DNA from 3 places in the Corynebacterium sp. USCH3 genome. Region 1 is predicted to be linked to each of the others. Evidence: riboswitches for the same ligand, from Rfam matches in the RefSeq annotation. Region 1 holds a riboswitch; each other region holds the start of a gene.

Evidence for each region. A riboswitch is a leader RNA that binds a small molecule or an ion and turns the genes downstream of it on or off. The one in region 1 is predicted to bind thiamine pyrophosphate.
Region 2: another riboswitch for thiamine pyrophosphate. It lies ahead of thiO (glycine oxidase ThiO); the one in region 1 lies ahead of thiC (phosphomethylpyrimidine synthase ThiC).
Region 3: another riboswitch for thiamine pyrophosphate. It lies ahead of thiM (hydroxyethylthiazole kinase); the one in region 1 lies ahead of thiC (phosphomethylpyrimidine synthase ThiC).

The regions. Positions count from the first base shown of each region.
Region 1 is NZ_JAQPZT010000003.1:516,489-519,760, reverse strand. Features, by position in the region: gene thiC (phosphomethylpyrimidine synthase ThiC) at 1-1,658, opposite strand, end outside; TPP riboswitch at 1,657-1,765, opposite strand; gene PQI66_RS08575 (sulfite exporter TauE/SafE family protein) at 1,818-2,570, opposite strand; gene PQI66_RS08570 (SPFH domain-containing protein) at 2,726-3,272, shown strand, end outside.
Region 2 is NZ_JAQPZT010000002.1:185,455-188,726, reverse strand. Features, by position in the region: gene PQI66_RS04155 (thiazole synthase) at 1-292, opposite strand, end outside; gene thiS (sulfur carrier protein ThiS) at 316-531, opposite strand; gene thiO (glycine oxidase ThiO) at 528-1,700, opposite strand; TPP riboswitch at 1,693-1,804, opposite strand; gene thiE (thiamine phosphate synthase) at 1,857-2,570, shown strand; gene PQI66_RS04135 (DUF4334 domain-containing protein) at 2,593-3,102, opposite strand; gene PQI66_RS04130 (NAD(P)H-binding protein) at 3,115-3,272, opposite strand, start outside.
Region 3 is NZ_JAQPZT010000001.1:643,800-647,071, forward strand. Features, by position in the region: gene PQI66_RS03040 (NAD(P)/FAD-dependent oxidoreductase) at 64-1,491, shown strand; TPP riboswitch at 1,592-1,685, shown strand; gene thiM (hydroxyethylthiazole kinase) at 1,675-2,526, shown strand; partial or broken gene PQI66_RS03050 (bifunctional hydroxymethylpyrimidine kinase/phosphomethylpyrimidine kinase) at 2,523-3,272, shown strand, end outside.

The sequences.
Region 1 (3,272 bases):
GCTTCGGCAGTGCCGTAGGTGTCCCGGATATCCTGCGAGATGCGCATGGAACAGAATTTCGGTCCACACATCGAGCAGAAGTGAGCCGTCTTCGCCGGTTCGGCGGGCAACGTCTCGTCATGGAAGTCCTGTGCGGTCACCGGGTCCAGTCCGAGGGCGAACTGGTCCCGCCACCGGAACTCGAACCGGGCCGTGGACAGGGCATCGTCGCGTGCGGTGGCACCCGGATGCCCTTTGGCCACGTCGGCGGCGTGTGCGGCGATCTTGTAGGTGATGACACCGGTCTTCACGTCGTCCCGGTTCGGCAGACCGAGATGCTCTTTGGGAGTCACGTAGCAGAGCATGGCGGTGCCGTAGCGGGCGATCTCGGTCGCCCCGATGGCCGAGGTGATGTGGTCGTACCCCGGCGCAATGTCGGTGACCAGCGGCCCGAGGGTGTAGAACGGCGCCCCATCGCACAACTCCTGCTGACGTTCGACGTTCTCGCGAACCTTGTGCAATGGGACGTGCCCGGGACCTTCCACCATGACCTGGACATCGTGCTCCCAGGCCCTGCGTGTCAGTTCGGCGAGGGTGTCGAGTTCGGCGAACTGTGCGGCGTCGTTCGCGTCCGCGATCGACCCCGGGCGCAGACCGTCGCCGAGGGAGAAGGCGACGTCATAGGCCGCAAAGATCTCGCAGAGCTCATCAAAGTGCGTGTAGAGGAAGTTCTCCTCGTGGTGTGCCAGGCACCAACCAGCCATAATCGATCCGCCGCGTGACACCATCCCGGTGACACGCTCGGCGGTCAGCGGGATGTAGCGCAGCAGGACGCCGGCGTGCACGGTCATGTAGTCCACGCCCTGCTCGCACTGTTCGATCACCGTGTCACGGTAGATGTCCCAGGTCAGTGCCTCTGCGTTGCCGTCGACCTTCTCCAGTGCCTGGTAGATCGGGACCGTGCCGATGGGGATCGGCGAGTTCCGGATGATCCACTCCCGGGTGGTGTGGATGTCGTTGCCCGTGGACAGGTCCATCACGGTGTCGGCACCCCAGGTCGCGGCCCACTCCAGCTTCGACACTTCCTCGCTGATTGAGCTGGTCACCGCTGAGTTGCCGATATTGGCGTTGACCTTCACCAGGAACGCCCGACCGATGATCATCGGTTCCGCTTCCGGGTGGTTGATGTTGAGCGGGATGATCGCGCGACCGGCGGCGACTTCGCTGCGCACCAGTTCCACGTCGCAGTTCTCCCGCAGGGCGACGAACCGCATTTCCGGGGTGACGACACCCCGACGTGCGTAGTGCATCTGCGTCACCGTGCGGCCCGGTGCCGCACAACGGGGTTCGGGACGTCGTCCCTGCCACTGCTGGGACGGTGCGCCGCGGCGCACGGCGGCCCGGCCGTCGTCAAGCAACTGTCGTTCACGGATTCGCTGGACCCGGGTGTCGCCGCGTGCCCGGATCCATTCATCACGCCAGGGGTCCAGGCCCTCTTCCGGAACGCTGCCCGGCCCGGCGGTCCGGTACACCTGCAGCGGCGGGTTGGGACTGCCGTCCGGGGAGGCCTCCTGGTGGATCTCGGTGACCGGGACCCGGATACCATGGTCTTCGATCCATCCGCGACGGTGCGCGGGGTGCTGCTGGACAGGGGTGGACGGGGCAGACGGAGTAGACACAGCTACGCTCCTCACTTCCTACGCCGGTATCAACCGGATCAGGTTCGACGGTCCCGGACGATCACAGTCCGGTCTCAGCCCCTCGTGGGGCACCCGTGTGGACGCCTCATGCCTACCACGGCGGCACAGCACCTGCAATCGGTCAACGCTCAGCGTTGCTCAGAGCATGGCTACGACACCATTGATGACCAGCGTCACCGCACCGGCGAATGCCAGCAGCGTGGCGAGCTTCCTCGTCCCGTCGCTGGAGAGCCGGTCGTAGAGTCTGTCGCCGAACCAGGCTCCGACGAAGATCGCGGCGACGGCGAGGATCCACAACCAGGCGGGCAGGCCGCCGACGTCGACGCCACCGAAGATGACGATCTTGAGCACGAAGGACAGCAAGTTGGCGACGACGATCACCGGGTGCAGTGTGGCGACGAAGTCGCGGTAGTCCCAGCCGGTCAGGCGCGCGTACACGGTGAACGCAGGCGCCGCGATGCCGGCGACGGTGCTCATGAACCCGCCCGCAGCTCCGGCCAGCACCATGGGGACGACGGCTCGTTCCGACACCCGCGCCGTGTCCGGCTGGAACAACGTGACCGCCAGTGCGGCGAGGACCAGGACACCGACGGTGACCAGCAGCCAGGGGCCGTCGATGAGCAGGACGACGAACGCTGCCGGCAGCGAGCCGAGGAACAGTCCCCCGGCAAGACAGCTGAAACGTCGCCAGTCGGTCTTCGCCCGCACCGCCCAGGCGTTGTTCACCGCGTTGATCGTGGACAGTCCGTTGACCACGGTCACTCCCGCCGCCGGGCCCAGCGCCACGGAGAGCACCGGGCCGGCGACCAGACCGACGCCCATCCCGGTGATGCGTTGGAGCACCGCTCCGACAAGAACGGCGAGTATCAGCACGATCGCGACGGTGGACACAACCCCCGAGCATAAACACCGTGGGCACGCCGGTACGTCGGCAGGCCTGCCGTCCGTGGTCGCCCGTCCCCGAGAACGTTTCCCCCTGTGCGATATGCTCAGGGTGTACTAAGTGTTCTCCTGCCCGTTCCCCGTTGCGACCGAAAGAAGAACGAATGCTCTACGATGTCCCGAAGCCGACCGAAGCCCTGCTGATCACCGGTGGCATGATCGCGCGTAAACCCGACAACCCCTACCGTGTCGTCATCGGTGGCGGTGCCTGGTCCGTCCCGGTGCTGCACCGTGTCCAGCGCTTCCACATCGGCGCGAACACCGTGAACATCGCGGTGCGTGCCCAGTCGAAGCAGAACGTCGACGTGGACGTCGAGGCCTCCGTGGTGTTCTCCGTGACCGCGGACAAGAACAGCGTGGTCGAGGCTGCGAACAGGTTCCTGGGTGTCGATCAGGGCCAGATCGTCTCCACCGCCCAGGACATCTTCTCCGGCGAGACCCGCGCGATGATCGGGCAGCTCACCGTGGAGGAGATGATCTCCGACCGCACGGCGCTGGCCAGCCAGGTGCTCTCCAACGCCGAGCCGCGCATGCTGCGCTTCGGCTGGCAGATCGACAGCTTCCAGATCAACTCGATCAGCGACCCGAACGGCTACATCCAGGCCCTCTCCGCCCCGGAGCTGGCCCGCGTCCAGCGTGAGCGTGCCGTCG
Region 2 (3,272 bases), on a different contig from region 1:
GGATCTCCAGTTTCACCCGGGTCGTGCCGAGCGCCTCCCGTCCCAGTCGGGCGGTGAGCAGCGCGTCGCGGGCGGTGTAGCAGCCTGCGGTGTTGGGGAGGACGTCGATACCGAGACGGTCGAGAAGACCGAACAGCGACGTCCCGGTGGCGGGGTTGTAGCGGCGCAGTGCGACCGTCGTCATCGACGTCCCCGACGCGGTGAGCGCCTGTTCCAGTACTTCCAGCGACGTTGCTCCGCCGGTGCCGGTGATCAGGCGCGAGGTGAGCGTGGACGTCCCGACGGTGAGCATGTCCTGTGGGGTCGGCACGGTGTCTACCCTCCCTGCATGGCGGTGATGATCTCGATCTCCGCACCGTCGTGGACGTCGGTGGTGGACCACCGGCTGCGCGGGACGATCGCTGCGTCGACCGCCACGGCCAGGCCCAGTTCCTCGGAGTCCGGATTCTGTCCGGTGAGGTCGGAGATGATGTCACCGAGCGTCGCCGCGGTATCGAGGCGGCGTTCTTCTCCGTTGACGGTGATGGTCATGATGTCCTTTCCAGGGAGGTGGCGGCGAGCAGGGCGGCATCGGGCGTGCGGTCGGCTGCGTGGCAGCCCGGGGGAGACCCCGTGACCAGCAGTGTGGCGAGCCTGGCGCACAGGGGAGCGAGCAGGACCCCGTGGCGGGAGTACCCCGTCGAGACGACGACACCGTCCACACCCGGTACGCCGCCGAGGTACGGCAGGTCGTCCGGCGTCCCCGGGCGGGCCCGCGCCAGGATCTCGGTGAGCTCGAGGTCTGCTATCCCCGGGACCAGGATCCGGGCGTCCCGGAGGAGCTGGTGCACCCCGTCGAGGGAGACGCCGTCGAAGCCGTCCTCACGTTCCGTGGCGCCGATGACGATCTCTCCGTCATCACGGGGAACGAGGTACACCGGCCGACCGTCAACCAGGCCACGCACCGTGTGCTCCAGCAGGCCGGGATGTCCCGGTCTCACCCGCGCGCGCAGGATGTCGCCGTGTACCGGGCGCAGTCGCACGCATCGCGCTTCCGGGAGCCCGTCGATATCAGCCAACGTGAGGCCCGGGCACAGGACGGTGGTCTCCGCACGCAGCTCACCGCCGTCGTCCAGCCGCACGCCCGTCACCGTGGCACCCTCGCGTACGACGCCGAGGACACGCCGGGTGACCACCCTGCCCCGCGGCCCGTCCGGACCGGCGGGAGCGCACACGGCCGCGGTGAGCGCCTCCATCAGCATGCGCGGATTGACCTGGTGGTCGTCGGCGACGAGGACGGCGCCCGAGATACCGGGTGCCAGGGACGGTTCCCTCCGGCGCGCCTGGCGTACACCCAGGGGCTCCACCGTCATGCCGGACGCGCGCTGGACCTCGGCGAGGTCCCGGAACGTCGCCATGTCCCCGGGGGTGGACCCCACACCCAGCGTGGCGGTGGGCCGGTAACCGGCGGGATACCCGACGGTCCGCTCGAGGTCGGCGATGAACCGCGGGTACGCCGCAGCTGAGGCGAGCATCAGCGGGCGGATCGCGTCGTGCCGGTGGACGACTTCACTGACGGGTGCGATCATCCCGGCGGCGGCGTGACTCGCCCCGTCACCCGGGGACGGGTCGACGACGGTGACGGCGTGGCCGGCCCGCCGCAGGTACCAGGCTGTACTGAGCCCGGTGACCCCGGCACCGACGACAAGAGTCTCGGGCATGTGCGTTCTTTCCTCCGGCGGCATGACCCGCATCAGGTGTCGACGGTCGACCGGTGGCTCCGGTCCTCTCAGCCCCGGCATCAGGGGCTCCCGTAGTTCGCGTAACAGCTACCATCACACCACATGGACCTACATCAACGCACGCACACCCCTCTCATGCACACCCCTGGCGCATCGGGCACCTCCCCCGGGGACCGACGCCGGCGACAGCTCCGGGCTGCGCGGCTCTACCTCTGCACTCCGGCGCGCCGGGAGCAGGGTGACCTGCGGGAGTTCCTCCACGCCGCCTACGACGGGGGCGTGGACATCATCCAGCTGCGTGACAAGACGCTGGACACCGCGGGCGAGATCGCCGCGATCGAGGTGCTGGCGGAGGTGGCGGCCGAGCACGGCGCACTGTTCGCGGTGAATGACCGGGCGGACATCGCCGCGTTGGTCGGTGCCGACATTCTCCATGTCGGGCAGGATGATCTGGGTATCGCGCAGGCCCGGGAGCTCCTGGGCCCGGACGTCCTCCTGGGGTTGTCGACCCACACCTCCGACCAGGCGGAGGCCGCGGCCCGCGACACCGATCTCGACTACTTCTGCACGGGACCGGTGTGGGAGACGCCGACGAAGCCGGGTCGTGCGGCGACGGGGCTGGGGTTTGTGTCCCGGACCGCCGACATGGTGGGCGACGGGGCAGGGGGGAAGTCCGGTGGGAAGCCGTGGTTCGCGATCGGCGGGGTCAACCGGGACACCCTGCCGGACGTCCTCGCCGCCGGCGCCCGGCGTGCGGTCGTCGTCCGGGCGGTCACCGAGGCGCGGAGCCCGCGCGACGCCGCCTCAGAGCTGAGAACGCAGCTGACGTCCCTTCCGGACCGGACGTGAGTGTCGTGCACGGGGGACTGGTTCAGTCTTCCCTGTGCAGCAGGAAAACATACGGGCGCGGGGTGTGCCGGAAGTCCATCACACCGAGTAGCGTCCTGGGGTCGACGCGCCGGAAGTGGTCGTTGATGGGGAGGTCGTCGTAGACCATCGTCGCGCTGACCACCCCGCGGTACTCCATCATCCGGAGACGGGCCCGGGGACGCTTCGTCGCCGTCGCCCGGAGATAACCCCGCAGGAGTGCAGGAAAGGGTCCGAACGTGGCCAGGGAGCGGAGCCGTATCCCGGTGGACATCGGCACCAGCGCGGGGTTCGCGGCGAAAAGTGACGTTTCTGAGCCGAATATCAGCGGATGACCGTCGTCGACGCTGTCGAACCGCTTGCCGTGCCAGCCCACGGCGGCGAGTACGCCGTCGAGAGGATGTCCCGTCGCGACCTCGGAGCCGCGCCACCGACCCACCAGCTCATCGGTGGTGACCGCGGGCAGTGCATCGAACCGGCTCAGCGCCGTGGTGAGCTCAGCGTCCTGGGGCATGAGCCCATCGTGTCAGAGTTCGTCGACCGGTGAGGAACCGTCCACGAATTCAACGGTGCGCTGCCCGCCCAGGTCCCCCCGGCCGGCGAACTCGACGATCACGTCGGCGACGAGCTCACGGGAGGTGTGTGCGTCCGACCTGTCGAGGTCGTCGGCGACGGGGGCCGCTC
Region 3 (3,272 bases), on a different contig from region 1:
CCACCGGCGCCGACACCGAGGGGCGCCCCGCCCGGCCACCGCAGAACGAGGAGTATCGCTGATATGACCACCGCCACCCCTTTCCGTCCCTCCGGACGTCACCACGTCGTCATCGTGGGTGCCGGCTTCGGCGGGCTGTTCGCCGCCAAGAAGTTCGCCGGCGCCGACGTCGACGTCACCATCATCGACCGCACCAACCACCACCTCTTCCAGCCACTGCTGTACCAGGTGGCCACCGGTGTGCTGTCGTCCGGCGAGATCGCCCCCACGATCCGGCAGATCCTGCGTAAGCAGCGCAACGCCCGCGTCATCAAGGCCGAGGTCCGCGACGTCAACGTCGACGAGAAGGTCATCACCGCCGACCTGGGCGGCAAGGACGTCGTCCTGCAGTACGACTCCCTGATCGTCGCCGCCGGTGCCGGGCAGTCCTACTTCGGCAACGACCACTTCGCCGAGTTCGCCCCCGGCATGAAGAGCATCGACGACGCCCTCGAGCTCCGCGCCCGTATCACCGGTGCCTTCGAGCGCGCCGAGATCACCGACGACCCGGCCGAGAAGGCACGCCAGCTGACCTTCGTCATCGTCGGCGCCGGCCCCACCGGTGTCGAGCTCGCCGGCCAGTTGGCCGAGATGGCGCACCGCACCCTGCGCAACGAGTTCCGACGCACCGACACCGAGCAGACCCGCATCCTGCTGGTCGACGGTGGCCCGCAGGTCCTTCCCCCCTTCGGCAAGAAGCTCGGCCGCAAGGCGCAGAAGACCCTCGAGAAGCTCGGTGTCGAGGTCGTCACCAACTCGCTGGTCACCAACGTCGACCGCGACGGTGTCACCTGGAAGAACATGAAGACCGAGGAAGAGACCACGGTCGCGGCGTACTGCAAGATCTGGTCCGCCGGTGTCGCCGCCAGCCCGTTGGGCAAGCACATCGCCGACCAGATCGACGGCGTCGAGGCCGACCGTGCCGGCCGCGTCCCGGTGAACAAGGACCTCTCCGTGGGCGACCACAAGGAGATCTTCGTCATCGGCGACATGATGAGCCTCGACAAGCTTCCGGGACTGGCCCAGGTCGCGATCCAGGGTGGCGAGCACGCCGCGTCGATCATTCGCGCCCAGGTCGAGGAGGGCAGCACCGACCGCCCCGACTTCAAGTACTTCGACAAGGGGACGATGGCCATCGTCTCCCGCTTCAACGCCGTGGTGAAACTGGACAAGGCCGAGATCTCCGGTCCGGTCGGCTGGTTCATGTGGCTCGCCGTGCACCTGATGTTCATGGTCGGCTTCCGCAACCGTTTCGTCGCCGCCTACAGCTGGGGCCTGAACACCCTGTCCGCCAACCGGTGGCACCTCGTCGCCACCCGTCAGCAGCTGCACGCCCGCAACGCCCTGCGCAAGCTGCGCACCCTCGAGGACGAGCAGGACATCCGCTCCATCGAGGTGCGTGACAACCTGAAGTTCGGTGACGGCCGCGACACCCGCGCCGTGTCCGACTAACCTGCACCTTTCCACCGCGACGGGTCTGACCCCGTGCACACGTCCGGACGTGTGCACGGGGTCAGACTTTTCTCCCCGTCCGAAGGCTGTAGGCTGGACGTCACGAGACACGGGGTGCGCGGAGACGCGCTGAGAACACACCCGTTGAACCTGCTCTAGTTCGAACTAGCGAAGGGATGGTCCGTGCCAGACACGCCTACCGCCTTAATCCAGGCCGTCCGCGACCTGCGCCGTCACGCCCCCCTGGTGCAGTGCATCACCAACCAGGTCGTCCCCCAGATCACCGCCAATGTCCTGCTCGCCGCAGGTGCGGCGCCGGCGATGGTGGACACCCCGGAGGAATCCGCCGACTTCGCGGAGATCGCCTCCGGACTGCTGATCAACACCGGCAGCCCCACCGCCGCCCAGTACTGCGCCATGCGGGAGGCCGTACGTGGTGCGGCATCCGCGGACACCCCCTGGGTCCTCGACCCCGTCGCCTGTGGCGGACCGGCGGCGCGGACCGCGTTCAGCCGCGACCTCGTCAACCACCGTCCCGCCGCGGTACGCGGCAACCCCTCGGAGGTGATCGCCCTCGCGGGCGGACGCGGTGGCCGCGGCGTCGACTCCACCGACGCCGTCGACGCCGCAGGTCAGGCGGCGCGGTCCCTTGCGGAACGCACTGCCGGGGTGATCGCCGTCTCCGGCCCCCGTGACCTCGTGGTCTCCACCGGTCGGGTCAGCTGGCTGAGGTCCGGTGACCCGATGATGCAGCGCGTCATCGGGACCGGTTGTTCCCTCGGGGCCCTGACCGCGGCCTATCTCGGCGCGGCGCGACTCGCGGTCGACGGAGTCTCCGACCATGACGCCGTGCTCGCCGCGCACGCCCACGCCGGGGCAGCCGGGATCCTCGCGGCAACCGATCCTGCCGGAGGGACCAGGAGGCCCGGCAGCTTCGCCGTCGCCTGGCTCGACGCCCTGGACGCCGTGGCGGAGGACCCCACGGTGATCCCGGACCTGGTCTCCGTCGAGGACCACCGGGAGGCGGAGGTATGACGCTCAGCCACACCACGGCACACCGGGTGGACTGGGGGCTCTACCTCGTCACCGATCCCGTCCTCGGCGGAGGACGTGACGAGGTCGCCAGGATCGTGGCACGTGCCGTCTCCGGCGGCGTCGGGGTCGTCCAGCTCAGGGACAAGACGCTCGACGACTCTGCGTTCACCACGCGCGCCACCGAACTCGCCGAGACACTCGCCGGGACCGGCGTCCCGCTGTTCGTCAACGACCGGCTCGACGTGGCCCGCCGCCTCGGACTGCACCTGCACATCGGACAGGACGACATCGACTTCCGGACCGCCCGTGCCGCGCTACCCGACGACCTGATGATCGGGCTGTCCGTCGACGACCACGCACAGATCGACACCCTCGCACGGCTCATGCGTGACGGAGTCCGTCCTCCGGACGTTCTCGGACTCGGCCCGGTGGAGCTGACCGACACCAAGACCGACACCGGACGGGCCCTGGGGGTCACCGGCCCCGGCAGTGTCGACGACCTGGCTGCGCACGCCCTCGACCTCGGTATCCCCTCCGTGGCGATCGGGCACGTCAATGCCGACAACGCCGCGGATTTGGACCGCACCGCAGTGGCCGGGATCTGTGTCGTCTCGGCCGTGATGACGGCCGGGGACCCCGCCGTCGCGGCCCGCGACCTGCGTTCCCTGTGCCACCGACCGACCCACCCGTTCTCCGGACAGGACCCCGCATGATTCCCCGAGTACTCAGCATCGCCGGCACCGACC